DNA from 3 places in the Ferdinandcohnia sp. FSL W7-1320 genome. Region 2 is predicted to be linked to each of the others. Evidence: riboswitches for the same ligand, from Rfam matches in the RefSeq annotation. Region 2 holds a riboswitch; each other region holds the start of a gene.
What was found. Region 2 has a riboswitch for cobalamin ahead of NST91_RS17350 (histidine phosphatase family protein). Riboswitches for the same ligand answer to the same signal wherever they lie in the genome.

Region 1: another riboswitch for cobalamin. It lies ahead of NST91_RS12230 (ABC transporter substrate-binding protein); the one in region 2 lies ahead of NST91_RS17350 (histidine phosphatase family protein).
Region 3: another riboswitch for cobalamin. It lies ahead of NST91_RS19160 (ribonucleoside-diphosphate reductase subunit alpha); the one in region 2 lies ahead of NST91_RS17350 (histidine phosphatase family protein).

Annotation. Positions count from the first base shown of each region.
Region 1 covers NZ_JBBPAM010000001.1:2,413,218-2,423,664, reverse strand. The annotation lists gene NST91_RS12255 (cob(I)yrinic acid a,c-diamide adenosyltransferase) at 1-447, opposite strand, end outside; gene cobT (nicotinate-nucleotide--dimethylbenzimidazole phosphoribosyltransferase) at 480-1,520, opposite strand; gene NST91_RS12245 (cobyrinic acid a,c-diamide synthase CobB) at 1,523-2,905, opposite strand; gene NST91_RS12240 (adenosylcobinamide amidohydrolase) at 2,919-4,391, opposite strand; gene NST91_RS12235 (FecCD family ABC transporter permease) at 4,388-5,455, opposite strand; gene NST91_RS12230 (ABC transporter substrate-binding protein) at 5,418-6,410, opposite strand; cobalamin riboswitch at 6,587-6,789, opposite strand; gene NST91_RS12225 (molybdopterin-dependent oxidoreductase) at 7,008-7,598, opposite strand; gene NST91_RS12220 (Crp/Fnr family transcriptional regulator) at 7,705-8,388, opposite strand; gene msrA (peptide-methionine (S)-S-oxide reductase MsrA) at 8,569-9,522, opposite strand; gene NST91_RS12210 (CBO0543 family protein) at 10,167-10,447, opposite strand, start outside.
Region 2 covers NZ_JBBPAM010000001.1:3,500,953-3,511,399, reverse strand. The annotation lists gene NST91_RS17380 (spore germination protein) at 1-839, opposite strand, end outside; gene NST91_RS17375 (spore germination protein) at 1,197-2,522, shown strand; gene NST91_RS17370 (GerAB/ArcD/ProY family transporter) at 2,522-3,595, shown strand; gene NST91_RS17365 (Ger(x)C family spore germination protein) at 3,582-4,658, shown strand; gene NST91_RS17360 (nucleotidyltransferase domain-containing protein) at 4,798-5,130, shown strand; gene NST91_RS17355 (DUF6376 family protein) at 5,220-5,666, shown strand; cobalamin riboswitch at 5,986-6,188, shown strand; partial or broken gene NST91_RS17350 (histidine phosphatase family protein) at 6,456-7,088, shown strand; gene NST91_RS17345 (ethanolamine ammonia-lyase subunit EutB) at 7,693-9,051, shown strand; gene eutC (ethanolamine ammonia-lyase subunit EutC) at 9,066-9,914, shown strand; gene NST91_RS17335 (GAF domain-containing sensor histidine kinase) at 10,089-10,447, shown strand, end outside.
Region 3 covers NZ_JBBPAM010000001.1:3,875,028-3,885,474, reverse strand. The annotation lists gene NST91_RS19180 (IS1182 family transposase) at 1-515, opposite strand, end outside; gene NST91_RS19175 (GNAT family N-acetyltransferase) at 762-1,301, shown strand; gene NST91_RS19170 (VOC family protein) at 1,336-1,746, opposite strand; gene NST91_RS19165 (GNAT family N-acetyltransferase) at 1,904-2,413, shown strand; cobalamin riboswitch at 2,511-2,708, shown strand; gene NST91_RS19160 (ribonucleoside-diphosphate reductase subunit alpha) at 2,852-5,140, shown strand; gene NST91_RS19155 (ribonucleotide-diphosphate reductase subunit beta) at 5,155-6,198, shown strand; gene NST91_RS19150 (flavodoxin domain-containing protein) at 6,201-6,656, shown strand; gene NST91_RS19145 (MFS transporter) at 6,653-7,804, opposite strand; gene addB (helicase-exonuclease AddAB subunit AddB) at 7,974-10,447, shown strand, end outside.

The DNA of each region.
Region 1 (10,447 bases), 1.1 Mb from region 2:
ATCTCTTCCAGTAATAACGAGATGAACATGTGGCGGTTTATTTTTTATTACATCTACCACTTCGTTTAGTGGTAACACATCATCAATTGGAAAGGTATCAATTGCTAATGCATTGTTTAATTCATCTAGTATGATCAAATCAGATTCACCGCTCATGACAGCTTCCTTAGCCTTTAACCATCCGGTCCTTAATGCTTCGCGATGTTCTTCTGGGGTCTTTGTCCAAGTAAATCCAATACCAAGTTGCTCCATCACAACTCCAAGCTTACTTAAGGCAATTTGTTCACCATATGAACGTTCAGGTGATTTAATAAATTGATAGATTTTTACACTTAACCCTCTGCCAACCGCTCGAACTGTTAGACCTAGAGCTGCTGTTGTCTTCCCTTTACCGTGACCCGTGTATACAAGTGTTAATCCCTTTTTCTTATCGTTAGCTTGTTTCATATAAACCTCCTAGTTTTATAAAGTTTGAATTACTATTTCTTAGAAATTCCTGCTGAGTCAAAGGTTGCCATTTCTTTTAGCATGAGTGTAGCCGATTGGATAATAGGAAATGAAATGGCTGCTCCTGTTCCTTCTCCAAGTCTAAGGCCTAAATCAATAATGGGTTTCTTCCCTACTAGTGAAAGTGCAATATTGTGACCAGGTTCAACGGATTGATGTGTGACCATGATATAGTCGTTAACACTAGGGGAGATTAAGCTTGCAACTAACGCTGCGATGGTACAGATAAAACCATCTACAAGAATCGGTACCCTCTTGCTTGCAGCACCTAGCATTGCACCTGTCATTGCGGCAATCTCTAGTCCGCCCACCTTCGCTAGAATATCAATTGGATCATTTGGATTCGGATTCCTACGTATTAGCGCCTGTTTAATAATTTCAGTTTTATGTAAAAATGTAGCATCAGAAATCCCAGTTCCTCTTCCTACTAATTGGGATATATCTTTACCACTTAAAACGGCTAGGATTGCACTACTTGATGTTGTATTTCCGATCCCCATCTCCCCGAGTATGAGACATTGTGCCCCTTCTTCGATGATTTGTAAGGCTTGATTATATCCAGTATCCATTGCTTGTTCAGCTTCTTGTCGACTCATTGCATCTTCAAGATAAAAATTGCCTGTACCATAACGAACTTTTTGATTGATTAAACTCTCGTGTTCAATATCGGTAGCTACTCCTATATCGATTACCTTAAGAATGGCGCCTATTTGTCTACTAAATACATTTATTGCTGCACCACCATTTAAAAAGTTTCGAACCATCTGTTTTGTTACTGCTTGCGGATAGGCAGATACACCTTCTGAAGTGATCCCATGATCGGCCGCAAAAACTAGCACACCTGGTGGCGTAACACTAGGGAACGGTTCATTCTTCATTTCTGCTAGGTTAATAGCCATTTCCTCTAGTCGCCCAAGGCTTCCTATTGGCTTTGTTAACGTATTAATATACTCACCAACCTGTCTCCCCATCTCCTTGTTTACCTTTGGGGTGGATTCGTATATTTGTTTCATCCTTATCTCTCCTTACTCGCTTTATACTCTAGACATTTCCTAATCCAGTTCTCAGCAATTTTTGGGTTTGAGCCAAAATGAAGATGGGTGTAGCCAGCTACTAAATTGTATTTTAGACACCCTTCCTGCTTAACACCCCGCAGTCCTTTTGTTTTAAAAGCATGGGAGAATTCATTCTCATTTGCGATAAAAGAAGAATAATGAAATTCATGCCCTCTACCCATTTGATCGGAAAGAATGAAATTGTCATTGAGACCACTAACTTCTCTATATCCCAATGCTTGTAAATAGGAATGCATTTGGACCTTACCAGGAATGATCCCGATCATTTGATACGTCTTCTGTTCTGTCGTTTCAATGGACTCGGTCAAATACATGAACCCGCCACATTCAGCAAGAGTTGGCAGCCCTTCTATTATTGCTTTCTGAATTGATTCCTTAGTCTTTACATTAGCTTCCAAAGTTAACGCGAACTCTTCTGGGAAGCCTCCTCCTATATATAGACCATCTACATTCATTGGTAACTCTTCATTAGCCAATGGAGAAAAATAGACTAATTCTGCGCCATTAACTTCTAATAATTCTAGATTCTCAGGATAATAGAAGTTAAAGGCTGCATCCTTTGCAACCGCTATTCTCGTCATAGTATCTTGCTTCTTTTCAAACATTGAGGATTTATTTTTTTCATTTAGCGGTTCCGCTACAGCTAATTCAAGCAATTTATCAAGATCAATCGTCTCTAAAACCAAGTCACCAACTTTATCAAATAACGGAGTAAGTTCACCACGTTCAATTGAAGGAATAAGTCCAAGATGTCTTTCTGGAATTTCAATCTCGACATCTCGTTTCAAATATCCAATAACAGGAATATGACATTCTTGTTCAATTGCTTTTTTGACAAGTTGGAAATGTCCCTCGCTCCCCACTCTGTTTGCAATAACTCCAACTATATTTGGACCTTCTGCAAACATTTGAAAACCCTTCACAATTGCTGCAGCACTACGAGCCATACTTTCACAATTGACTACAAGCAATACAGGACTTTTCGTTATGATACTAATCTCTGCAGTACTACCTTCATTCGTTTCCGGACTTTTTCCATCAAAGAATCCCATAACTCCTTCTATAATTGAAATATCTGCATCACGATTTCCATGTGTGAAAATATCCAAAACTCTTTCATGAGTGAGCATCCAACTATCTAAATTGCGTGAAACTCGTTTTGTTACAGCTGTATGATAGGATGGGTCTATATAGTCAGGACCACATTTAAAGCCTTGTACGCTTAGCCCTCGTTTCATGAATGCTGACATAATACCAATTGTTAATGTTGTTTTTCCAACGCCACTTCCAGTACCTGCAATTACAATTCGTCGTTCGGTCATTTACATCCCCACCTTATTTCGTTTGGACTCTTTGTAAATACTTTTGGATAGCTTCTTTTGTTGCTTCATACACGATTTGACCTATGGCTTTTCCAACAGTGGTTCCTGAACCTGCGGATGGTGTTTTCTCCCCTTGTTGAGTAAGACCTACAAGTAGTGAATCCGTTGATGTACCAGTTGCAATCGTGTTGGAGTGTGGATCTTTAATATTCATGTCTAGTAATGCTTTTGATTTTGCTTCTGTAGCTGACATAAAGCCATTTACAAGTGCACCATCTGTAAAATGTGAATCAATGAACAGCATCGTGTTGATTGTACCTACTGATTGACTCACCTTAGAATGGGTACGACTAGAAATATCGACAGCATTCCCGGTACCTGCAGTTACAACAGCTAGCATTTGAATACCTTCAAACTCTTCATGACGTATAACCACATCCTTTAATTGAACAGCTGTCATCATTCCAACCGCTTGCTCATAAGGAATAGCGTACTTCGTCATCCAATTTCGCAAATCACGGTCAGGTGCTGAGCAATTATAATTCTTATCAACATAAAAATTACAAAAATGCCTTAACCATTGAACACCATCACCGATGACCCCATTCGAAATTGTTCGTAAAGGGTGATCGAACTGAATGTGAATATACTCTTTCGTTTGATGAATCTGAAAAGAATTTTCAAAACGTGTACAAGGTTCTGCTTGATGATAGCCTGGTGTCATAAGGAGTTGCGGTTTTGAAATTGTCGGATGAGACCCAAGCTTAATATCCACTTCATATACCTTCTTTAGTAGGTCGGTCTTTCTGAAATTGTCAACATCTCCAACTTCTAATAAACAGCCCTTATGAAGCATGGCGATTCGATCTGCATATTGAGAAGCAACATTTAAATCATGCAGAATGGAGAAAATGGTTAACCCCATACTTTGCTGCCGTTCTTTTAATAAATCCAACATTTGGAATGTGTGTTTCACATCTAAATGATTCGTTGGCTCATCTAAAAGTAAAATCTCAGGTTCTTGCGCCAATGCCTTAGCTAATAACACCCTTTGCTTCTCGCCACCACTGATCATTCGGAATGGAATTTTTCGAAATTGACTTATATTCGTTATTTCCATCACCTCTTCAATGACGTTCCAATCCACTCGCGATAGCTGTTTAAATAGACCTTTTTGATGTGGATACCGCCCTAGACTCACAATTTCTTCCACTGTAAAATCAAATGAAACCTGCGCCTCCTGAGTAAGAACAGCCACTTTCTTCGCCTTCTCAAGCTTTGAAAGAGTGGAAATTTCTTTACCAGAAAGGAATATATCACCTTTTATGATCGGCAATTGCCCAGTTATCAATTTAAACAAGGTTGTTTTTCCACTTCCATTTGGTCCAAGAAGTGCAAAAAATTCTCCCTGATGAATCTCAAGATTTATTCCATGAAAAATAGGAGAATTCGAATAACCACCAACTAAATTGTTAACTGTAATCATCTTCGTTCCCCTCCAACTCTCTCTCTGATTAATAATAGGGCAAAAACAGGTGCACCTATTAAAGCTGTAATAACACCAATTGGCAGTTCTTCTGGAGCAATAATACTTCTTGATACTAAATCAGCTACTATAAGAAATGCTCCACCTACCATTAGGGAAAGTGGTAGCACATGGCGATGATTTGGCCCTGTAACAATACGCACTAAATGTGGGATGACAAGTCCTACAAAACCAATCGATCCAGACACTGCAACTGCGGCTCCCGTTAATAATGAGGCTCCGATTAGGATATACAACTTTCCTTTCTTCACATCAACCCCAATATGATCTGCCGCCTCCTCCCCAAGAGCTAACGCATTCAACTCCCGGTAATGGTAGAACAAAATAAAGGAACCACACAACATAAATGGAAGAATCAACTGAACATGACTCCAGCCTCTTAGTCCTACACTTCCATATAACCAATAGATAATTTGAGTCATTGAATCTTGGTCGCTTAGTGAAATAATGAGGGAAACAACTGCTCCAATAAAAGAACTTACAATTATCCCCGCCAAGATAATGGTTTCAATCGCTAAGCTTCGACTACTCAATCGAACAAGTCCGAATACAATAAGGAGTGAAATAAAACCACATACGATTGCAACAATAGGAAGAGTAAAGTTTCCTAACCCCAAAATCGTAAACTGAAAAAATAAAACAATTACTGCACCAAGAGATGCACCAGATGAAACCCCGATTGTATATGGATCCGCTAATGGGTTACGTAATAATCCTTGGAATGCTGCACCCGCTAATCCAAGAGACGCACCAACAAAAAATGCCAGCAATACCCTAGGTAATCGGATATTCCAAATGATCATTTCTTCATTTCTAGCAACCTCATTAAGCCAGCCCCAACCAAATGTGTTGTCTAGCACAATATGTAAAATGGTTGGAACAGGCACGTGGACACTACTAATGAATACGCCTAGGAGGGCTGTACTAAGTACAAACCCTCCACTTAGAATATATAACCACGTAATTTTATTTATTAAAAACTTCTGGATAAATAAGCTTCGCAAGAGTCTCGACTCCTTCAATTAACCGAGGACCTGGTCTCGTAACCGTATCATTATCAACATCAAAGACCTGTTTATTTTTAACTGCAGGAACTTCAGACCAGCCTTCACGCCCATATACTTCTTCAGTTGGATTATCTATGTAGTAGCCATACGTTGTAATGATGACATCAGGATTTAATTGGACAATTTCCTCCTCTGTTAACTGTACCCACCCTTCATGCTCCTCTGCTGCATTAATAGCTTGAATTGCCTCAAGCATTTCATGAATAAACGTATTGGTTCCTGTTGTAAAAATATCTGGTGCTGGCGAAACCTCAACCCAGACTTTCTTTTTATCTGTAATAGCTGAAGCTTTTTCCTTGATTTCATCAAAGCGTTGCTTCATATTTGTCACAATTTCGTTTGCCTCAGTCGCAGTTCCTGTAGCTTTCCCAATCATTTCTATATGTTCATACGCATCTTCAAATGAAGAAGCACTTCCAACGACAATCACATCAATTCCTGCATCTTCAAACTGCTTTAATATTTCAGGATGTGTATTGTAATGATAATCAGTAACAAGAGCTAGGTCCGGAAGAAGTGAAAGAACCAATTCTGCATTGATATCCTGTGCACCTACTTTTTGTATTTCAAGTGCTTCTGATGGATAATTATCGTAATCCGAAACTCCAATGATTTTTTCTCCTAGGCCAAGTGCAAATGCAATTTCTGTATTACTTGCCTGTATGGAGACAATTGATTCAGGTTCTTCATCAATCGTAACTTCTCGATCAGCACTGTCTATAATCGTGATAGGGAACTCTTGATTAGCGTTCTCCCCTTCAACATTTTCAACGGTTTTTGGAGCCTTTTCATCTTGAGCCGTTTTTTCTTTTGTACCACAACCTGCAACAATACCCATGGTAAAAAGAAAAATAAGACTAAACAGACCCCATTTTTTCAACATTTCCTTCATTTTTTTATCCCCCTTCAAATTTTGAACACAAAAAAACGCCATTCCACAGGAAGAGCGTTTCGTAAAGGCATAATAAAGGTTATTTGCTTAGAACTCCAATAAAGCAATCCTAATATAACAAATATAGTATCATATGATCATTTATTTGCACTTTAAACGTTCCTTTCCTCGAGGAAGCTTAAAAAACAAAATAGGCAGGTCTCCTGACTTGCGAATCAACGGTCGGTTACTCCTTCCCATGTTACTTACACAGTGGATATTTGTAACCTTCCTCCTCGCTTACAGTGGCGGGACCGTGTTGGACTTACACCAACTTCCCTCTTAGTCTCACATTCTCTCATTAGAAGAATGGTAAGAAACCTATTTGCGAAATATTCATTTTTTTGTATTCTGAGAAATTATAATACAACCCTATTGTTTTGTAAATAGGAGTTAAGGTCATGTCAGTTCCTTTTATGAAGTATAATAGAATTAACCAATACAGTTGAAGAAAACCTTTGAGAATCAATCATTTAATAGGAAATAGACGTGCCGATAAACACGTCTATTTTATTTAATGGGAAGCAAAGTATAAAAAAGTTTATGTACTTAACTGTGTTAACGGTATCGCTCTTCTTTAAATGGATTGGCCGTCATCGAATAGCCACGCTCTTCCCAATAACCAGCCTCGTCTTCCTTCATAAACTCTATCCCTGAAACCCACTTTGTGCCTTTCCATAGATAAAATTCTTCTGGTGGAATAAACCGTAGTGGATAACCATGTTTTAGATCAATATCTTGCCATTCATGATTTTTATCCTTCCATCGGAATACAAATAAAGAATCGTCCCCTAATAAAGGCTCTAGCGGTAAGTTTGCAGAATAACCAAATCTCTCCCTATTGGAGTAACCGTAAATTTTGATGTATTTTACGCTTTCATTCATTTCAACTAATTTCAATAACTCTCTAAGCGCAATGCCTTCAAAAGTTGTATCAAATTTAGACCATGTGGTAACACAATGCATGTTTACGGTTGATATGGTTTTTGGAAGCTCCATGAATTCCTTATAGGATAAGGACTTTTCTTGCTTCACTTCTCCAAAAAGTCTGAAATTCCATGTGATTTCATTAAACTCGGGAACATCCCCTGTGTGCAGAATTGGCCATTTTTCTGTTTCAAATTGCCCAGGTGGAAGCTGCCTTTTCATCTTACACCACCCCTTTTTCATTTTTAACGCTACTTAAATCACTGTGCTTTGTATAGTATGCTCCAAGCCTTTTCCTTTATAAACATGATATGAAAGTAGGTATTGATTACCCCTCCTCTACCCCATACACTTTCTTAGCCAGAGCTGTATTAATTTTTAATGGCTTCCTTGCAATGACTTGTTCCCTTTCTAATTCTCCTAATAATAAACTAACAGTTTCTCTTGATGACCCGATCATACTTGCGATGTCATGCTGAGTAATCTTGACCTCAACTGTTTGCCATTCCCCACTTCTTACACCAAATCGGTTACTTAACTGCATAAAAAGTAAAAGAATTCGATATTTGACATCTTTATAAGCAATGCTTTCTGTTATTTCGTACACTTCTTTTAACTTTGAGGTCAGTATAGTTATAAGTTTTAACGAAATATCGGGATGTTGACGTAGTAACTGTTCAAAACGCTCCTTTGCTAGCGAGCAAACATAGGAATCAACCATCGCTTCTGCATAAATGTTAGATTCTGTTAAGGAAAAACTAGAAGTTTCTCCAAAGATATTACCTTCACTTAAAAGATCAATTGTGAATTCCTTTCCTGTTGAGGATATCTTATATAAACGAACCTGTCCTTTTTTCAAGAAAAACAACGACCTCATTTGTTGAGTCGGACTTAAGATAATTGTACCTTTTTTAATAGGGACGGTTACCGTTACTTCGTCTAACTTCTTTAATTCCTCTTCTGGTAGCTCATCTAGTAAATTAATTTGTGAAAGCAACATGAGTTTATCCATGTCTTCACTCCCCGTTATACCGTTTTATAATCATTTCATAATCAAAAACCAGTAAATAGATCGATTTCTTCTTTGCATTTACAATCACCTGATAATATATGTAAAACCATATCCATTGTAGCATTGATGCTTTAAATATAAAAAAACGTCCTAGAGAAGTCTCCAGGAACGTTTTCTAAATTATTTAAATAACCGAAGGTATTCCCCATAGCCTTCTTCATTTAGCTTTTCAGTTGGGATAAATTTAAGTGCTGCAGAGTTAATGCAATATCGAAGCCCGCCTTTATCACGTGGTCCATCATCAAATACGTGTCCTAAATGAGAGTCTGCTGATGAGCTTCTGACTTCAATGCGTCTCATCCCATGGGACGTATCTAGTTTTTCAAGGACTTCTTGATGCTTAATAGGCTTTGTGAAGCTAGGCCATCCACACCCGGAGTCAAATTTGTCCAATGAACTAAATAATGGTTTTCCAGAAACGATATCAACATAAATTCCTTCTTCCTTGTTATCCCAAAATTCATTTTGGAAGGGTGGTTCCGTACCATTCTCTTGAGTCACATGGTGCTGTATAGGAGTAAGATTCTTTATGTTTTCTGCATGGTGTTTCTTCCAATTTTCCCGAATAAATCCCGCTCGTCCAGATCCTTCCTTGTACATATTATAATGAAAGGAATTCTTTTTATAATAGCCTTGATGATATTCTTCTGCTGGATAAAACACAGATGCCTCTTTGATTTCTGTCACGATTGGCTTTGAAAACTTTTTGCTATTCTCTAATGCCTGTTTCGACTCTTCGGCTAGTCTCTTTTGTTCCTCAGTATGATAAAATATCGCCGTTTTATAGGACTCTCCGCGATCACCAAACTGACCATGTGCATCGGTTGGATCTATTTGTTGCCAGAATAGTTCTAAGAGCTTTGTATACGGGAACACATTAGGATCATACGTAATTTGAACTGCCTCATAATGACCCGTTGTGTTTGAGCATACTTCTTCATAGGTTGGGTTCTCTTTATGCCCACCTGTATAGCCTGAAACTACATCAATAATGCCTGGTAACTCATCAAATGGCTGAACCATACACCAAAAACATCCGCCAGCAAAAGTAGCTAATTCATAATTTGTTGACATAATCATGCCTCCTACTAGTACTTAGTTTTACCTAAACCCTATCTTTTCCTTCAATTTTGAAAGAATCCCTCAGAACATTAGGGGCACTCTTAAATCTTTTCTCAAGGTATCGAATCTATATATTAATTTCTTCTTTTATGCTATTACATTACATACACTACTTGGATCTCTTGCAAGCTGTCAAAACTACATTGCCAATAATACCTTCACTCAGTTATTACCTTATGAGAGGTAGATTCTATATTGCAATATACTAATACCATGATTAGTTCCTCCTCCAAAATGTTTCTAATAACTTACACTTTAGATTATACTTGGAATCCCTTTAAAAAAATGTAAGCTGCCTTACATTTTTAATGAATAATAAAGTAAGTATATTTGAACCTCTGCAATTAGTGAATAGTCTGTTTGACGGAATGGATAAGCTGCCTTTAGTTTAAGATAAATAATTTCACAATCTATTACATTTAAATAAAAAAGGCTGCCTTAGCAACCATAGCGGAGACTTACGCTTTGTCCTTTTGATACTATGAAGGTCTGCACTAAAATTATCTTTAAAAGAAATTCTTAATTAAATAACTACGAATAATAGACACTCCAGAGAATTGCTTCTAATATATACGTTTTCTTCATTGTATAAACCTTTAGTATTCATTTATATATTGCTTATCTTTAAACTTATCTATTATTTTTATCAGACCAACCAAACCTCTAATAATAAACAAAGTAAAATTAACACTTGCAAATGTATGGAAGGCAGACCATTTTTTCCATTTGAATAATCCCGTGTTCTTTTCCATAAACCATTGCCCAATACTCATTGGAACACTAAAAATTAAACTTTTTAATAATATTTTGCCAAAATGATCATTATACGAGATTTTGACCCATATCACACTTAAAAGCGGGAAAAATAACATGTCGT
Region 2 (10,447 bases):
AATATAGCTACCTTTCCTTGAAAGAGAGAGGTTGATACCTTATCAGCTCTTTCCGTATGTAAAATTTGTGGAAAAGGTGAAAGAAAACTATCCTCAATCCATTCTTCAATCGTTCCACTTTCTGGCGCATCATCTACATCTATGCATTTTAAGCGACGGTTAACTTCTGCCAAAATTTCTGGGTGAACAATTCCTTCGATATAACAAACAATCAAATCCTTTTTCGAACGGCGGCCAATTTTATTCGATTCAAACCGAAGATTAGGATCTCTAACATTTCTGCGGATTAACATAGTATTCGTTCTAATATTCTCGGTAAAACCTTCTCGGGGGCCCCTTATTAACGATTCTGTCATGGGTTCTTCAACCCCTCGACCAGCCCATCCTTTACTGCCGACGAGGAGTACTTGGTTAATACCATTTATAAAAAGAGCTGTGTCTCCCTCTAAAATCGCTAACATCACTTTGTCCAATGTATCAGCCTTTTTTAGTTCATGGACGGAGAGAACTCTATTCTCTAATTCAGTCAAGATATTCTTTCCACTAGGAGGAAACTCCTGATTGTTTTTTGTACAGCTAATTTGAATACTTTTAATAATCTCTTCATTCACTAATTCCTTATCTACTAATCCATCAATACATACTACCGCACAAGGATGTCCACTTTCACCAATAGTAAACACACGAACAATCAGATCACTAGGCGAGTCTAAGATATTTTTGATGTTGGATAAATTTTCTGTTAAATCATCATAAATTATACTCGGTATTTTAACATCTTGATTCTTCTTTTCCCTCTTGTTTGATTTTCTCGATTTACTAAATATGTGCCGTAGCATCTATAAAATCCTCCAACATACACAATTAGGAACGTTATATTAAATTCCATCCTACCTCATAATTTTTCCAATTGTAGCCATATTATGTACTTTAAGATAGTTAAAGACATGTATTGTAACCGATATGGATAGCGGATTGTTCAAGATTATAGGGGATATCTACTCTCCAATAAAACGATTCCAGAAATAAATGGGAAAGCTAAACAAACTGTTTAGTAATTGTCAAAGTAACAGAGGTGATATGTTAGATATCACAATAGTTGAAATGTAGTGTTTTATTCATAAAAGTGCCTAAGTGAATAAAAAACACCAATATTACGAAGAATAATACTATTTCATTGTGAGAGGAATATTGAAATGGATCCTATAGTAAAGGAAATAAGGTCAATTCTTGGTGAGAACAATGATTTTTTTCTTCAACGTGATATTGTAGCGGACTCTGCCGTTGTCTTGTTATGTCTTGATACATTAGTTGATAAGCAAAAAACGAGAGTCGTTCTTCAAAAGTTAATACATGGGTTACTGTCTCAGGGTACATCAACACAAGATATCTGGAATGTAATTGGTGAAAGGATAGAAGGTAGCAGTCATAAAGTGATTTCTGCCATAAAGGAAGGCAAGCTTGCTATTAATATAGAAGGTACAAACCGGTGTATACTATTTGAACCTGTTTCCAAAATGCTAAATAGATCGATTGACGTATCAACAAATGAAAATGTCATAAAAGGTGCGCTAAATTCTTTTAACGAGGATATTGAAATTAATATTGGATTACTGCGTAAACAAATTGTCTCAAGTCAACTAACTGTTAATACCTTTTCGATAGGCAATGATATTCCTAAAAGTCTTGCAATACTCTTTATAAATGGGAAGGTCGATACCAAAATTGTTGAAAAGGTGAACTCTCTTATTGAAAAAAATAAAAAAATGGATATAAGCAATATACAAGGTTTATCGAAAATGTTCGAGTTTTCAACTTGGGATACCATATCAAAATTTAATTCAACAGAGCTTCCTTATAATGCGTCACAGTCTCTTAAAAGGGGGAGAATAGTTCTATTTATAGACCAGTTACCCTTTGCCATCATTTTACCGAATTTGTTATGGGATATGTTTATCGTTGAGAATGATCGTAATCTTCCACAACCTCTCATGATTGCGCTCCGTTGTTTACGGGTGATTGGTCTGCTTGTTGCATTAATTAGCCCAGGTTTATACGTAGCGTTAGTAGCGGTTAATCCCGAAGTTCTTCAAATTGAAATTGCTTTATCGGTTCTCCAAAGTCGAGAAGGAGTTCCTTACCCTGCAATTGTAGAGGTATTGATCATGCTGGTTATACTTGAACTAATACTTGAAGCGATTGTAAGACTACCAAAGTCTATTGGTCCAGCAATTACAATGGTTGGAGGAATTATTTTAGGACAAGCCATTGTTGAAGCAAAATTAGTAAGCAATCTATTAATTATCATTCTGGCAGCAACTACTATTGGCAACTCGACGCTAATTGGGGCCCAGAACTTCACTTCAATAAGGATATACAAATATATAAATGTCATTCTAGCATCTATTTTTGGTGTGTTTGGACTAGTAACAGGCTTTGTTATCATCTGTGCCCATATGGCTAGTATAAATACTTTTGGAAAATCCTATCTTCATATTAACACTGGGAGGAGTGAGTACTAGTGGTAAGAAGTTTGCATGTTGTGATTCTTTATTTGCTTACACATTTGGGACTTATCTTCTTTATGTTTCCTAGTAATATTATCGCTAGTACGCAACAAGGTCATTGGCTACCAATTCTGATAGGGATATTTGTACATGTGTTATTTTTACACATTTACATGAAAGGTTTAAATTATTTTCCTGGAGAAAACTTAATAAGTATATTCTCGGGTATAGGGAAATGGGCTGTCATATTACTTCTAGTTCCGGTACTATTGTATTTCTTCATTATTACATTAATAACCGTTCGAGCTTATTCAGAAATTATTACACTTGTTTTTTTATCATTTACACCACTATGGGCGGTTACTCTTTTGTTATTGATTGTTTCAACATATGTTGCAAAAAACGGAATGGAAACGGTTTTAAGGACAGGTATACTGTTGGCTATTATTTTTCTCCCACTATTCTTATTTGTTTTTATCTTATCATTTCAAAATGTGGATTGGAGATATTTTAATCCTGTAAGACCTGATCTTAACTTCCTTACAAGTAGGAGTTACTATGAGAGCTTTTTTGTTTTTTCAGGTGGCTTTTTGTTTCTTGGATTTGTACAACCTTATTTTTCGTATGAGAGAAAGTACATTATTTTTTCGGCATTATTACTTATTCCTTTTTTTATTTTTTCCGTTTATATACCTATTCTTACCCTTGGCCAAGCTACTGCTTCGGTTACCTTTTTACCATTTGTAGTCATTGCTGACTCAATTAACGTTAGTTGGCTGATGTTTGATAGAGTGACTCTCTTTTTCCTATTAAGTTTAATTTCCTTTATGATTTTATATATTTCTCTTGTTATGTGTAAAACAATCCTTATTATAAATCGTTATGTGCCTAGTATTAAACCAGTCCACCTTTTGTATCTATTATCTTCATTACTCTTTTTTCTTTGTTTTTTGATTCCAGATTGGAAGGATGTTGAGAAACTATTTTGGTGGAATACATTATTAAGATTCTACGTATTTATAGCTGTTCCATTATCGATCTATTTCTGGGGAGTCAGAAAAAGGAATGGTAAACATGAAACTATATAATAAAACTGTCATATATACATTTGCAATTTTACTTATAACGATTTTACCTTTGACGGGATGCTGGGATAATAAGGATATCAACCATCGATTACTTCCGGTTGTTCTCGGTGTGTCTAAAATAGAAAATGAATATGAAGTTATAATTAATCTACCAGTGTCAAATGCTGGGAAAATCGAATCAAGGATCGTATCTTTCAAAGATAAAACAATAGCAAAGGCGATTGACACAATTAGTAGAAATTTAGAAAGCAGGGTCGATCTACTTCATGTAAAACTTATCATAATAGAAAGAGGAGCAGCAGAGGACGGTGTGAAAGATATTATTGGAGGATTTATGCGTTCCCGTGAAGTTTCCCCTAAAGCTTTGGTAGCCATTTGTGATGAGGATATAAATGTGCTCTTCTCAAAGTTAAAAGATACAATTGGATCAATTGGTTCAACAACTGTTGATTTCTTTGAGAAGAATGCAGGTTGGGATCCTGATATTGCACTTACAAGAGTTTGGGAGGTTTACCGAGGAATCCATTCCTATACGTATGATGTTGCAATCCCCTTAATTCGTTCAGGGGATGAATTTCCTATGGAACAAATAGGATCAGCCATCGTTAAAAATGGGAAAATGGTAGATCAAATAAGTCCGGATGAAACGCTATTATATAATATTTTTAAAGGCGAAAGTAGTTCAGGAGAAATTGAGGTTATGGAAAAAGCAACTGTTCGGATTGTTAATAATTCAATCCACCACAAAGGTTCGATGCATAACAACCAACCCTTCTTAAAAAGCAAAATTAAGTTGAAGGTAGTGATATTGGAAACAAGAGGAGAGCCGTCTCTAAATGAAATTAAAAGGGAATTAAACCAAGCACTTAGTGAACGATTTAACAATATGATTTCAAAAACAAAAGAGAATAAGGCAGATATTTTTGGAATAGGTCAATTCTTTCGGAGAGAATTAACACGTAAGGAATTAAAAAATTGGAGAACAAAATACTATACAAATTTGAAAATGGATATCCAATTTAATGTAGACATTCAAAACCAAGGTTACCTCATTACTTCTTAATGGTTATCACACAGAGTGGACAGTCAATAAGTGATGAGTGTCCTAAAGGAAAAACTAAAAATTGGGACACACGGTTACTACTAAAGTTGTATACATTATTTAAAAGAAGAATAGAGGTGTCTTTCTGGGTACTGTTGAGGTGTACGGGTTAAGTCAATATTCCAAGAGTGAAATAGCATCAATGATCATGTCTCATGTTAACGAGACACTTGACGATTTTGATCTTGAAATAATAAAGATAGCCATTATCGGGAGTCGTTTATACAGCAATTTTCATGCCGAAAGTGATTTGGATATTGTCATCGAATATAGTGGAACTGAACGAGAAGATGATGTTTTTCATCATCTCATGGATGAACCACTATATATCGACCATATCAAAGTTGACTTTTTACCATATTGGGATTTGAAAGGTGATGGAATCGGGAATCGCAAGCACATTGTTCTTTTTGATCATTCGTATTTTTACTAAAGTTTGGAGACAAGGGTCAGTTTAAGAAAAATGAAACCTTTCCCGTTTTGTATCGTATATATAGTATGAAAAAAATAGGAGGGGATAGAGTGAAGAAACGATTTTTAGTTTTTTCTTTAATAGGGTTACTATTTCTTGGGGCTTGTTCCGTCCTAGAGGATGTTAATAATACATTATCGTATGTGAATGAGGCAACAGATTATGTCAATGAGGTTAGTACTTTTGTTAACGAGGCTCCTAGCCTAGCAGAACAGGCTGTTACCGATGAGCAAGCAAGAGCAGATCTTGAAACAATGCTAACTGAAATGCAGGAAGACATGGATTCATTTAACTCACTTCAGCCACCAGGAGTCGCAGAGGACCTTCATCAACAAATCGTTGATTATAACCAGCAAGCAGAGGAAGGCATTAACCTTTATTTAGATAATATCGAAAATGGACAATTAGATCCAGCTCTACTCGAAAATAGTGAGTTATTTCAAACGTTGCAGAATGTAACGAATACAATAGATCAAATTCAACAGTTGGGTGAATAAAACATTGCTCTAAAATAAATGGCTGTGACAACTATTTTATGATTGTCACAGTTTTTACTTTAGAGATTAAAATATTTTTAAATATATATAGTGTAAGGAGACTTTACTGGATAGATGGGGTGGACGTGAATGGCAATCTCTAATCTACCGTAGAATCATTGGATTAACATAAGGTCTATTTTGATAGTGTTTATCCGAATACCATATGTAACTAAAGTAATTTAAGTAGGTTCAAATTACCTTACGATTTACTTTGCTTCGGAAGTAACAATATTTTACAAATGTATATGATTGGACTATAATGCAGTTAGAATAAAAAAACGAATATTAACAAATAGGTTTCTTAATGTGCTCCTAGTGAGCCAATTAAGACTAAGAGGGAAGTTGGTGCAATTCCAACACGGTCCCGCCACTGTAAGCAAGGAGGAAGGTTACGTTTTATCCACTGTGCAACTAGCATGGGAAGGAGTATCCAACCGTTAATTTGCAAGTCAGGAGACCTGCCTATTTGTTTTGTTTAAGCTTCCTCGAGGAAAGGAATGTTTAAAGAGCGGCAATCTCTAAATAATATATGTTTGCTATTTAATAGATAGATTGCAAGTTTTATATACGAGCAGTATATAAATTGCCTTTTCACAACGCTTTCCTGAGGGAAAGCGTTTTTGGGCGTTCAAAAACAGGAGGGGAAAATAGCTAATTGAGTTTTGTTCTTCTATTATCAGATCGATAATGGGATCTTAAAGGCACAGATGGAGATTTACTTGGTACCGTAATAGAAGGAGGCGAATTATGGGGACTTGCTATAATGTGGACTTATTTCTCGTTCGTCATGGGATAACCGACTGGAATCAGGAAAAACGGTATTTAGGGCATGCGGACCGACAAGTTATAAAAAGTGAACTACATCAACTTTTAGAGTTAAAAAGAGATTTAGTAAAGCAGGAATTTGATTCTATCTTTACTAGTGATTTACGACGGTGCCAAGAAACATTTGATTATTTAAATATTTCGACGGAAGCTACTATAGATTCAAGATTAAGAGAAATAGACTTTGGTGATTGGGAGGGAAAAACATATCATCACTTAAAAAATGAGCCACGTTAGCAGGAGTGGCTTGATGATTGGGAAGCAATACCAATACCAAACGGTGAGGCAGCGGAAACCTTCAAATCAAGAATTGATGCCTTTCTCCATGATTTATTTCTACAAGTAATGGAACGTCCAACTAATGAGAGGAAGCATATTCTTGTCATTACCCATGTGGGTGTCATTCGCTACATAGTATCAAAATACTTAGCTTTAAAAACCTTTTGGGAGGATTCGGTTTCACATGGTCAGGGTGTTTTATTATCAATGCAGTATGAAGGGGACTGGAAATGCAACTCGTTATTGGCGGTGCCTTCTCGGGAAGGAAGTAAGTAGGAGAAGAGAATAACCGATGTAGCCGGATAATAGCCTATGATGGTAATTCGCTCCGAGATTGGAAAACAAAATGGGAGCCCGAAACTACCTTGGTATAAGAGGGACGGGAAAAATGGATTGCAGCTGAGCTTACGAATACCAAAACAATGACGACATTCGAAGTAGGTTTATGGAAATTTTGGAGACCTTGCTTAACGAAAAACAAAAACGTAACAATTGAATCGTCCCTCGTTATGTTAGAGATTGGTAAAGGAGTTGTTCCGCTTTAAAAGGTCGAAAGCAGACTGCGAGAAATTGCCGGTTGGATTGCTTAAGATGCTACCGGGGTCTCTGAAAAAATATAAATTGTTTGGAATGGATTATCGGTCGAATAAAATAGAAAAGTGATCAAACCTGCAATTATATAACATTACGAAAAACAACCTTTCAAGTTTTTACACTCTTTGCTATAATTGTTAAAAAGTGAAACGTTCAGGTAAAGGTGCCTTAACTGAAGCCATTTTTATGGCTTGTTGTTAAGGTGCCTTTTTTATTTAACTTATTATTGTTAGCGCTTTCTGAATCCTGAATTGTGAAGAAGAGTAAATAGATTGGAGGCTTAAAGATGTTTAAATGTACATTGAAAAATGAAGTGTATCAATTTCAGTCCATTAAAGAAATTTTAGCAAAAGCAAGTGAGGAGAAATCTGGGGATATTATGGCGGGTATTGCAGCTCGTTCGAATTTGGAGCGTATGGCAGCAAAATTTGTTTTAAGTGAGTTAACCTTAAAGGACATTTACAAGGAACCAGTGATTCCATATGAATCAGACGAAGTGACAAGGATTATCTATGATGATATTAATCAATATATTTATCAAGAAATCTCGGGTTGGACAGTTGGTGAATTAAGGGAATACATCCTCTCGCACAACACAGGTTCTTCCCAACTGCTACGAATTAGTAAAGGGCTAACGAGTGAAATGATTTCTTCTGTTGCAAAGTTAATGTCCAGTATCGATTTGGTGATGGCTTCACAGAAAGTTAGACCGACTGCTCACTGCAACACAACAATTGGGGAACAAGGCCGTTTAGCTTTTCGCTGTCAGCCTAACCATCCAAATGACAATCTAGAAGGAATTCTTGCTTCTTTAAAGGAAGGACTTTCGTACGGGGCAGGGGATGCAGTAATTGGAGTCAATCCTAATAACGATTCAGTAGAATCTGTATCTAGGATTTTACACATGACACATGATTTTATGAGGCAGTGGGAAATTCCGACACAAAATTGTGTATTAGCACATATTGCCACTCAAATGAAAGCTATTGAAAAAGGGGCACCAAGTGGAATCATTTTTCAAAGTTTAGCTGGAACAAATTCAACAAATGATGATTTTGGAGTTTCAAAGTCTATTTTAGATGAGGCAGCAGACCTAATGGCTAAACACGGTACTTCAGCAGGTCCGAATCAATTTTATTTCGAAACTGGACAAGGTTCTGAGGTTTCACTCAATTCTCACCACGGTGTTGATATGCAAACCCTTGAGTCAAGAACCTACGGGTTTGCACGCCACTGGAAACCATTTATGGTCAATAATGTCTCTGGATTTATTGGACCAGAAACTCTATACGATGGAAAACAAATGATACGTGCGGATTTAGAGGATCTTTTTATGGGGAAATTACATGGAATTCCAATGGGAATTGCGCCAACGTATACAAATCATATGCAAGCTGATCAAAATGACCAGGAAATCGCTGGAATGTTAACGGCGTTAGCTGGGGCGAACTTTTATATGGGAGTTCCAGGCGGGGATGATGTAATGCTTAGTTATCAGGATACAAGTTACCATGATGATGCTAGTTTAAGAGAGATGCTAGGTTTACGACCATTAAGAGAATTTGAAATTTGGATGGAAAAAATGGGGATTATGGAAAATGGTCGATTAACTGATAGAGCAGGAGACTTATCTATTTTTAAATAATAGGAGATGATGGAATGGATATTCAAGACATTGTCAATCAAGTAATTGAAGAATTGGAAAAACAGAAAAAGGTATCCAGCACCAATGATCAACAAGAAAACATCAATAGTCATATTATTGTGGAGAATAAAAGAGAAATTGGAGTAGATAATCCAGTTGATTATGACATCATCGAAAAAGCAAGGGCGATAACACCAGCAAGAATTGGAGTTGGTCGTACAGGGACACGATTCAAAACAAAGGAATATCTCTATTTTCGGATCGACCATGCTGCTGCACAGGATGCAGTATTTAATGGAGTATCGGAGGAGTTTTTAAAAGAAATGAATTTACCTGTCCTTCATTCCAAATCAAAATCAATGGATGAATATTTAATGAATTTAGATAGCGGTCGTTTTTTAAATGATACTTCTAGAGATTGGGCTAAAAAAAATCTATCAAAAAACAAACAAGTCCAAATTGTCATATCGGATGGCCTAAGCTCCACCGGGATTGAAGCCAATATACCAGATTTACTACCTTCATTAATTCAAGGATTACAGGTGAAAAATATTTCAATGGGAGAACCTGTTTTTATTAAAAGAAGTCGTGTGTGGATTCAAGATGAAATCGCTTCTATGACAAATTGTGATGTAGTGATTTCCTTGATAGGTGAACGACCAGGGCTTGCTACATCCAAAAGTATTAGTGCGTATCTTATATACAGACCAACAGAAAATACGGTTGAGGCAGACAGAACGGTAATTTCAAATATACATGAAGGTGGAATTCCTCCTGTCGAAGCGGGTGCTTACCTTGCTGACATAATAGAAAAGGTTTTAAAACATAAGGTAAGTGGCGTTAAGCTTACTCAATTATCATAAACTTTGTAAAAAAACAGGAATTATGAAATGTCAATGGACATTCTTTATTCCTGTTTTTTGTCTAAAAGTCTATTAATCATATTAATTATTAAATTCATAATATTGACATAAAAATATAAGACTCTTATAATACTTATTATATATTGCTCTCAATAGAAACAGGAGATAAGTACTATGACAAACAACAAGATTGAGGAGTTGTGTACCCTCCACACAAATCTATCTGAGGTAGACATTGAAATTATAAAAAGTTTGGCTGCAAACTTATTCTTGATTGCAGATTTAAATAAGGCAAATGTATTTGTTGATTGCCTTACAAAAGAGGGAAAACATGCAATTGTTGTAGCAGAAGCCTCACCAACAACAGCTAAATCCATCTATTCAAAACCTATTGTCGGTAAATTTGCTTATGATGTTTTTGAACCTTCCGTGTTATCTTCATTGAAGACAGGCAAACCAATTTTTCTAAATCGTGCATTAACACAAGAAGGTAGAACCGTAAATCAAAGTGTTGTCCCAATTAAAAATAATAG
Region 3 (10,447 bases), 370 kb from region 2:
TACAGTTGATTTGATTTTTCAATTAAGTTCTTGTGGTATTTCTCAATCGCCTTTTTCCACACGAATGTAAATTTGTTCGCATTCGCCTCTATTTTTGTACCATCAATGAAAATGGCTTCTTGATTGATTAATTTCTCCTGTACTAGATGGCAACGGAATTGCACGAAACATTGTCGAATCAGTTCTATTGCTTCGGGGTGAACACGGAAACGATTAATGGTGCGATAACTCGGTTCATAACCTTGGGAAAGCCACATCATACGGATACTATCTTTTAAAAGCGCCTCGATTTTACGTCCAGAAAAGACAGACTGCGAATACGCACATAAGATAATTTTTAACATCATGCGTGGATGATAAGCAGGGCAACCTTCATTTCGAAGAAATGGTTCAAGTGCTTCAGCTGGAATACTTTCAACTAAGTTATGTACATGGAAGGCAATATCATTCTCTTGTAATTTTACTTCTAAATTTAAAGGCAAAATTAATTGATTCATGTTATAATCTTTAAACATAAGGACACTTCTTTCTGTTTGGATTTGGTGTGGTAACTTAATTTTAACAAAGAATGTCCTTATTTTTTATTTAAAAATAATCAAAGCCTGTGAAATTTTACTCATGGTAAAATTCCACAGGCTTTTTCATTTCAGAGGAGGGTTTTGTCCCAGCCTCTTTTATTTAAATGACCTAATAAATATTTCTAAAGGATTTTTACAAAAATTGTTGAATTACTTTCTTAGTAAAATAAGGGAGTTATTCGAATGATTACGTACAGCTTGTTAAGAGGAAAAAAGGTTCAGCTTGTCAGAATTAAAGAAGATGATGTACCGATTATTGTAAGTTGGTATGAGGACCAAGAGTTTCTTAGAAATCTAGATACTTTACCATCTTTCCCTAAACATCCTTCTGCTTTTAAAGAGTGGGTTGAGCAGAAAAACGAGAAGGAGTTTGTTTTTGGGATTAAAGAATTGGAGACAGAGAAATTAGTTGGATTTGTGGACATTGACAGCATTATTTGGCCACATCGAAATGCTTGGCTTGCAATCGCAATTGGTGGAGAAGGAAACCGTAATCGAGGGCTTGGATACGAAGCCATGCAACTCGTGTTGGATTTTGCTTTCAAAGAGTTAAATCTTCATAGAATCCAATTAACCGTTTTTCAGTATAATGAGAGGGCCATCGCCTTATATGAAAAGTTGGGATTTGTTAGAGAAGGCACATCAAGAGAATTTCTAGAGCGTGACGGGAAGCGATTTGATATGTACTTTTATGGGCTGCTAAAACATGAATGGAAGAAATAAAAAATAATTCCCCTAGAAGCTAGGGGAATTTAATCTACTTCATTTCATAGTTTAAGTCCCAAATAATCCCGAATTGGTCCTTTACTTTTGCATATTTTGCCCCCCAAAAAGTATCCTGTAATTCCATGAACACAGTGCCTTTTTGCTTTAGGTCATTGTAGGTTTTCGTAATTTCCTCTTCACTTTCAAATTCCAAAACTAAAGAGATATTGTTTCCAAAGGATACACTTTGGTCGGGAGAGTCATCTGATACCATTAGTAAGAGTTCGTTCTTTTTGAACTTACCATGAATAAGTCGGTCATTAGCCCAATCCTGAGTTTCATAGCCTGCTTGAGCATATGTTTGAACATCCAATATTTCGCCCTTAAATATTTCCTGATAATATTCCAAGGCTTCTTTCGCATTCCCATTAAACATTAAATAAGGTGTCGCTTGTCCTTTCATTCACAAAACACTCCTTTTTAATATCAGCAAGTTGCCCTACACTATGTTTTCTATTTACTAAAGAAATCATACACGATTGTATATTTTTTCCTCATGAATCATTATAATTAAATATAATACAAAATACAAGAACGAATGTTCTTTTCGGAGGTGCGTTTTGTTTATCAGAAGACTTTTGCCAGAGGATGCTGAAAGCTATTTTAGGTTGCGATTACAAGCTCTAACAACTGACCCTGATGCATTTTTAGTTACGTATGATGAAGCAAAAAATAAAGATAACCCAATAGGAGAGTACAAGAAAAGTTTTCAATCTGAAGAAATAATAACGTTTGGGGCATTCGAAGGAGAACATTTAGTGGGTATGGTAACCTTAGTCAGGGAAACACGGCGAAAAATAAGACATAGGGCTAATATTGTGGCGATGTATGTTGATGATGAAAAAAGAGGCAAGGGAATTGCAAATGCATTGCTAAATGAAGCTATTAAAATGGCAGTAAATCTCCCTGAAATCGAGCAGATATATTTAACAGTAGATGCGGAGAATAAACCAGCTAAAGAATTGTACAAAAAACTAGGTTTTCAAACATTTGCTGTAGATAAAAAGGGCATTAAATACAATGGACAATATCGGGATGAAGAGCTCATGGTATTATTTCTCGAGAAATAATTGTCAATTTTTGTCTTGCTAAAATAATAGGTGTCCCTTATTATTAAATGTGATAGTATATATTGATAGAATTTGAATGTTAACAACTACATATTGTGTTTAGCCTTGGGGAAAAGATGCCATTTGTGCTTAAAAGGGAATCTGGTGAAAATCCAGAACTGCCCCCGCAACTGTAAATGCTGACGAAATGAACAGACCACTGTATAAGATAACTTAAATAAAGGTACTTATATGGGAAGGGTTCAAAGTAGAGCGACGCATGAGTCAGGAGACCTGTCTTTTCTTAAGATGTTTCACCTTCTTCGGGGATTGGGAAGATGAAACGGTGGCGACAGGTAGAGCAACTCTTGTGCTCTCTTGATGTTATCGTTTCATCCGCTCAATTGAATTGGGCGGATTTTTTATTTTAACGAATAAATTGTTAAGGGAGAGAAATAGATGAATAATACAACACAAGGGGAATTGGATTCCATTTTACACTCGCTTGAATATGCAGAAAGTACCTACCAGCTTGACACTACCGAAATTCGAAACAAACTGCAGGAAATAAATTTTAATACAGTTGAAGCGAACCAGCATGCACTTTTTTATTCCTTAAACAAAATTGCCATGGATCAACCCAACTGGACATATTTAGCGGCTAATCTCTATTTAAATGAACTGTATGAAAAAGCTGCAACGAATCGAAATTACAACAGGGCTCTAAAATACGGAAGTTTGTATGAGTTGCTACAGGAACTTACATCAAAAGGAATATATTCTGATGAATTATTAAACTCCTATTCTAAGGAAGAGATACTTGAACTAGGAGATGTAATTGATCCAGATAAAGATCATTTGTTTACATACATCGGTTTATTTTTATTAGCGGATCGGTATCTTGCAAGGGATTATGAAAGAAATATTTACGAACTTCCACAGGAGCGATTCATGATAATTGCAATGACATTAATGGAGCATGAGGAAAGGGAGGTTCGACTTACTTACGTGAAAGAAGCCTATTGGGCATTAAGTAATTTATATATGACAGTCGCCACACCAACTCTATCAAATGCAGGTAAAAGCTTTGGCCAGTTGTCCTCTTGTTTCATTGATACTGTTGAGGACTCACTTGATGGAATTTATTTAAACAATTGGGATATTGCTAGATTATCAAAAGATGGTGGTGGAATTGGCGTATACTATGGCAAGGTTCGCGCGTTAGGGTCTGACATAAAGAAATTCAAAGGAAATTCATCCGGAATCGTTCCTTGGATTCGCCTTATCAATGATACAGCAGTAAGTGTTGATCAATTAGGACAACGACAAGGAGCAATCGCCATCTATTTAGATCTCTTCCACAAAGATATTATGAATGGTTTTCTAGATTTAAAGACAAATAATGGAGATGAACGTCGTAAAGCTCACGACATCTTTACGGGGGTTTCGGTACCTGATTTGTTTATGGAAAAGCTGCAAGAGGTAGATGAAAACGGCAGAAGTATTGGGGAATGGCAAACTTTTTGTCCACATGAAGTAAAGCAAATCATGGGCTGGAGAGATGAGCAAGGAAATCCATTAGGGCTCGAGGACTTTTACGATGAACATGATAATAAATACTTTACCGAAAAATACTTGGAAGCTGTGAACCATCCACTTTTACCACGGAAATCCTATCGTGCGATGGATGTCATGGCAAGGATCATGATTGCTCAACTAGAAACAGGTACACCATATATGTTTTATCGTGATGAAGTAAATCGCCAGAATCCAAACAAGCACCTTCTAGGAACAGGACGTACTTCGATTTTCTGTAGTAATTTATGTACAGAAATCGCACAAAACATGTCCGCAACTGCGATTACGAAGGAGTATATTGACGATGAAGGAAATATTGTGATCATTCGAAAACCAGGTAAATTTGTGGTTTGTAATCTCTCATCTGTCAATCTACCAAGAGCTATTGGGGACGAGGTACTTGAACGTTTAATTCGAATTCAGGTTAGGATGCTTGATAATGTTGTCGATTTGAATACGATATCCGTTAAACAAGCTGATCTCACAAATAAGAAGTTTCGGGCGGTGGGCTTAGGTACATTTGGGTGGCATCATCTTTTAGCAGTAAAGGGAATTTACTGGGAATCAGATGAGGCTGTTCAATATGCTGATGAACTATATGAAGAAATTGCTTATCATGCGATCAAATCATCGATGGAGCTTGCAAAGGAAAAAGGAGCCTATAGTGAATATAATGGTTCTGAATGGGAAACCGGCACCTATTTTACCCGCAGAAAGTATTTGTCCGACAGATGGAATATGTTACGAGAAAATGTATCTAAACATGGAATACGCAATGGCTGGCTAATGGCTGTGGCGCCAAATTCATCGACAGCTAAAATTGGAGGTTCCACAGATGGAATTGACCCCATTTATGCGGCTGAATATGCGGAGGAAAAAAAGAATTTTAAGTTTAAAGTTACCGCACCAGATATCAATCATAAGACATATGAGTTTTATCGGAAAGCACGTCATGAGGTCGATCAGATTTGGAGCATTAGACAAAATGCTGCACGCCAACGTCATATCGACCAGGGAATTAGCTTCAACCTGTATGTAAGACATGACATTAAAGCAAAGGACCTTTTGCAGCTTCATTTAGAAGCATGGAGACATGGACTTAAGACAACATATTATGTGAGAAGCACGTCACAAGCAGAAATTGAAGAATGTGAACTATGCCATAGTTAAGGGGGAATAAGCTGATGAGTAGTCAGCCATTAACAAAAATAAAATTGTTTAATCCAGAGTTTCCGAATAAATCAACAGGAATCATTAATGGGGAAACTTCGGGAATATTGAATTGGAACGATATCGCGTATCCACAAATGTATACACTCTATCAAACCTTGCTTTCGAATTTTTGGAAAGCACAAGAAATCAATATGCAGGATGACATCAAACAATGGGACCAACTAAGTTCTATTGAAAAGGATGTGTTTTTACGAATCAACACGCAACTTGCATCATTAGATAGTTTGCAAACACCAACAATGAATCAGGTCATGGATTATGTGACGGATTCTAGTTTTAAAGCCATATTTGCAGTAATTTCGCAACAGGAAGCGGTCCATAATGAATCATATTCTTATATTCTGAGCTCGCTTGTACCATTTCAAGAACAAAATAAGCGTTTTAATCAGGCGAAAGAGGACCCAATTGTTCGAAAAAGAAATCAACTTATTCTAGAGGCTTACGAAGGTTTTAGGGAACAGCCAACTCCGGAAAACTTATTTAAGTTAGCGGTTAATTCGATTAATCTAGAAGGCATCTATTTTTATGCAGGTTTTGCCTTTTTCTATAATCTGGCAAGACAACAAAAAATGCTTAAGACTAGTACGATGATTAGCTATATTCAAAGAGATGAAATGCAGCATGCCTATTTTATTGCGCAATTTGTTCGGATTCTCTTATCTGAGAACCCAGAATTGAATACTGAAGAAAATAAAGATTACGTTTATAAGTCAATTGGACAGGCAGTAGAGCTTGAAAAAGAGTGGGCACGCTATATCTTAAAAGACATTGATGGAATCGATTTACGTGAGTTTGAAGAGTATGTCGAGTATCTTGCGAACAAACGCTTCCGCCAACTAGGGTTTCAAAATATGTATGATGAAAAAGAAAACCCAATGCCATGGATTCAAGTATTTAGTGATGAGATGATGAATGACACCAAATCTGACTTCTTCGAGCAAAAATCACGAACCTATACAAAAGTATCCCAATCCAATGGATTTGATGAGCTATAAGAATGAAAGTCGCCATTGTTTATACATCAATCACAGGAAACACAGAGGAAGCAGCAGGAATCATCAACCATTATATGAGAAGGTATACAAGTGAGTGTTTGATCTATTCGGTAGAACAATTTCCTTTTTACGAATTAGAATCCTTTGGTGTCGTCATCATCGGTACCTATACATGGGGGGATGGAGATATTCCTTTAGAAATGATTCAGCTTTACCGTGCTTTTGAGAACAATCATACAAAGGGTATAGTAACGGGTGTATTTGGTACTGGGGATCAATGCTATCCAAATTTTTGTGGGGCGGTTGATAAATTTCGCGATATGCTTTACGTACACTCAAATTTAGCAGCTACATTAAAAATTGAACTAATGCCACAGCAAATGGATGAACATCGATTTGAGCGCTTTGCCCAAGTTGTAACAGATCGAGTAAATAGTCAAAAGGGTATCACTGTTTAGTGGTACCCTTTTTCATAGGAAAATTTTAAACGTAAACCCATGGCAATGTTAAAAATAAATACTCCAATGAGCATCACTAGTAATATAGGAAAATCTAAAGTTGATGCAATGATTGGACCAAGGCTAGCGCCGGTTAATAATGTAAATGAATATAACGAAATAGCGGAACCACGTGCGTGTTCCCCCAACTTTCCTACAAGGGAAATGATTGAAGGGAAGAGCAAAGATATTGACGCAACAAAAGGTACGCTTAGAATTGCGATTAATCCAGGTGTTTGGGACATGAAAAGAAAAATAAGACTTGTGGTAGCTAGGATTAGTCCAAATAATAATGTTCTACGGTCTCCAAATCGTTGTACAAATTTTCCGGTAAATAGGGATAAAGATGCACCAATCAGTCCAATTGCCCTGATTTTGAATAATGTCTGTTCGTCGGCCCCATGTTGTTCATTTAAATATTGACCGATTCCATCATAGAACGCAACAAAGGATAGCAAAATTGAAAAAGTGATGATATAGCATATGACTAATGCAGGGTTTCTTACAATTTTATAAAAGTCTTGTAAAAGGGATGCATCATCTTTTTTCGTAACTGGTAAACTGGGGTATATGAACAAACTACCAATAAAAAGAACAAGATAGATACCAGCAAAACAATAAAAAACATTCTCCCAACCATAAAAATATGTGATACTTGAGCTCATAAGCTGTCCGAGTATTCCGGCAATTAAAAAACCGCTATTAATAAGGGCTAGTACAAGGGTCTGATGTTGAACTGGAAATATTTCAAATGTGTAGGCAAACGCTACCGGTGCAAAGCTTCCAAGTGCAAACCCCTGTAAACCACGAAAAACATATAGACTTGCCTCGTTAAAAGAAAAACTAACTAACCCAGTCGTAACAATTGATAAGAATAAGCCATATACAATCACTTTTTTTCTGCCTACCCTTTCAGAAAGTGGACCAAAGGTTAGTAACCCAATAGCATAAAAAAACGAAAAAATGCTTCCTCCAAGTACTGCTTTTTCAATAGAAATATGAATTGAATCTGAAATACTTTGATAAATGGGAATAAATGTGTAGATATTAGCCGCAACAAATAACCCCGTAATAATAAGCAAAAATGCTACAAGAAATAAATGCTTCAAGATAAACCACCACCCTTTTGTAAGATATGCCTAAACTGGAATTATTGTTATGAAAAAGAACATTTCTAGAATCTGGATGGTGTTACAATTCACTGTTCGACATTTTTTTTGATACAATTAGAGGATAAGAATGAAACGAATTATTTCTCTCTCTTTAGGAGGTTACTATATGTCTCTACAATTTATATTAGGACGTGCTGGTACAGGTAAAACATACACATGTCTTGAAGAGATTCGATCAAAGCTTATTGAAGATCCTACTGGTTCTCCAATTGTGTATTTAGTTCCAGACCAAATGACGTTCCAATCAGAATATGATTTAATCAATACCCCTGGAATTGGCGGTATGATGAGAGCTCAAGTATTCAGTTTTACTCGTTTGGCATGGCGAGTTTTGCAAGAAACAGGGGGGATGAGCCGTTATCATGTGAATAATGTTGGAGTGAATATGCTGCTTCGTAAGATTATTGATTCCAAAAAACAGGACCTTAAGGTTTTCTCACGTGCTGCCGATAAAAATGGATTTATTACTCAAATGGAAGAAATGGTCGCGGAGTTTAAACGATATTGTGTTACTCCTGAAATTCTTAAAGAACAAAAACAAACAGTTGAACCTGATAACAAAGTACTTTCAGATAAATTACATGATCTTCAACTTTTATATGATGAATTAGAAAAGCATCTATTTGAGAAATATGTGGACTCTGAAGATTATTTACGACTTTTAGCGGAAAAAATTCCTCAATCGACCTATATGAAGGAAGCTGAAATCTTAATTGATGGCTTCCATAGCTTTACCCCACAGGAGCTTGAAGTCTTAGGACAGCTCATGAAAGTCTCAAAGAAAGTATCAATTGCTTTAACGATTGATAAGGCGTATGAAGTTCCGCCACATGATTTAAGTCTTTTCCGAATGACTGGAAAAACCTATCAATCTATTATTCAATTCGCTCAAGAAAATAGGATAAAGGTTGAGGAGCCCATTTTGTTAACAAGTCAATATCGCTACTCCTCTGAACCTTCTTTAGCACATCTAGAAAGATATTTTGATGAAAGACCAACAATTCCATATAAAGGTAAGGGGTCAATCACACTAAACCAAGCGGTGAATCGCCGTGCTGAAATTGAAGGGATTGCGCGTGAAATTCAAAAATTAGCCAGGGATAAAAATTATCGATATCGTGATATTGCGATTATGATTCGAAATGCGAGTGATTATCATGAAATTATCGAAACGATCTTTCAAGACTATCACATCCCATTTTTCATTGACCAAAAACGATCGATGTTAAATCATCCATTAATTGAATTGATTCGTTCAAGTCTTGAGGTCGTAAATAGCAATTGGCGCTATGAGTCTGTATTTCGTTGTGTTAAAACAGATCTCCTATATCCTTTTGGTGAAGAGATTTCAACACTTCGAGAGGACATGGACAAGCTTGAAAACTATGTCCTTGAGTACGGGATTCAAGGCTATAAATGGACAAATGATAAGCGATGGAAATATAAGCGCATAAGGGGATTGGAGGATTCAGACCTTCCGCAAACAGACAAAGAACGTGAATATGAGGACAAGCTAAATGATCTTCGTGACATGATTGCCCGACCGTTACTTTCCCTAGGGAAACGTCTCCAAAAAGCGAAGGACGGTAGAGGGATGTGCGAGGCACTTTTTCTGTATTTAGAGGATCTTGAAATCCCTGCAAAAATGGAAGAGTTAAAGTTGAACGCAGAACTCGCTGGACGACTTTCGGAGGCAAGAGAAAATGATCAGGTGTGGAATGCGGTTTTAGAACTACTAGATCAATATGTTGAAATCGTTGGTGACGAAAAAGTTTCCCTAACTACGTTTAGTAACATGATTGAAACTGGGTTAGAAAGCATGCGATTTGCACTAGTGCCTCCTGCGATTGACCAAGTCCTTGTGGCAAGCTTGGAACGGTCAAGATTTTCAAACATTAAATGTACCTTTATTATCGGTGTGAATGATGGTGTCCTTCCTGCACGTCCAAATGAAGAAGGTGTATTTTCGGAATCAGACCGAGACACATTAGGTGATGCTGGTTTACAATTAGCGCCAGGAAGTCGAGAGACTCTTTTAGATGAAAATTTCCTTATTTATTGTGCACTAACTAGTCCACAGGAAGCTTTGTATATTAGCTATCCTTTAGCTAACGAAGAAGGAAAGTCACTTCTTCCATCACCCATCATAAAACGTCTGAAGGATTTATTCCCAAATGCAGAAGAAAAGTTTTACATGAATGAACCTTCAGAGTTACCAGCTATAGAACAATTAGAATACATTGTGAATCCTGATGTTGCCTTATCTTCATTGGCAACACAATTACAGGCTTGGAAAAAGCAGTATCCAATTCAGGATTTATGGTGGGATGTATACAATTATTTTGCAAACCACGATGAAATGAAAGATAAAAGTCAGCTTGTATTAAGTAGTTTATTTTATAAAAACAAACCGAAAAAGCTATCAAAAGAAATAACGGATGCCCTATATGGTGAACATATTCAAGGGAGCGTTTCTCGAATGGAAGTGTTCCAGGGCTGTCCTTTCTCCCATTTTGCAAGCTATGGACTTCAGTTGAAAGAACGGAAAGTATTCCGCTTGGAATCTCCTGATATCGGTGA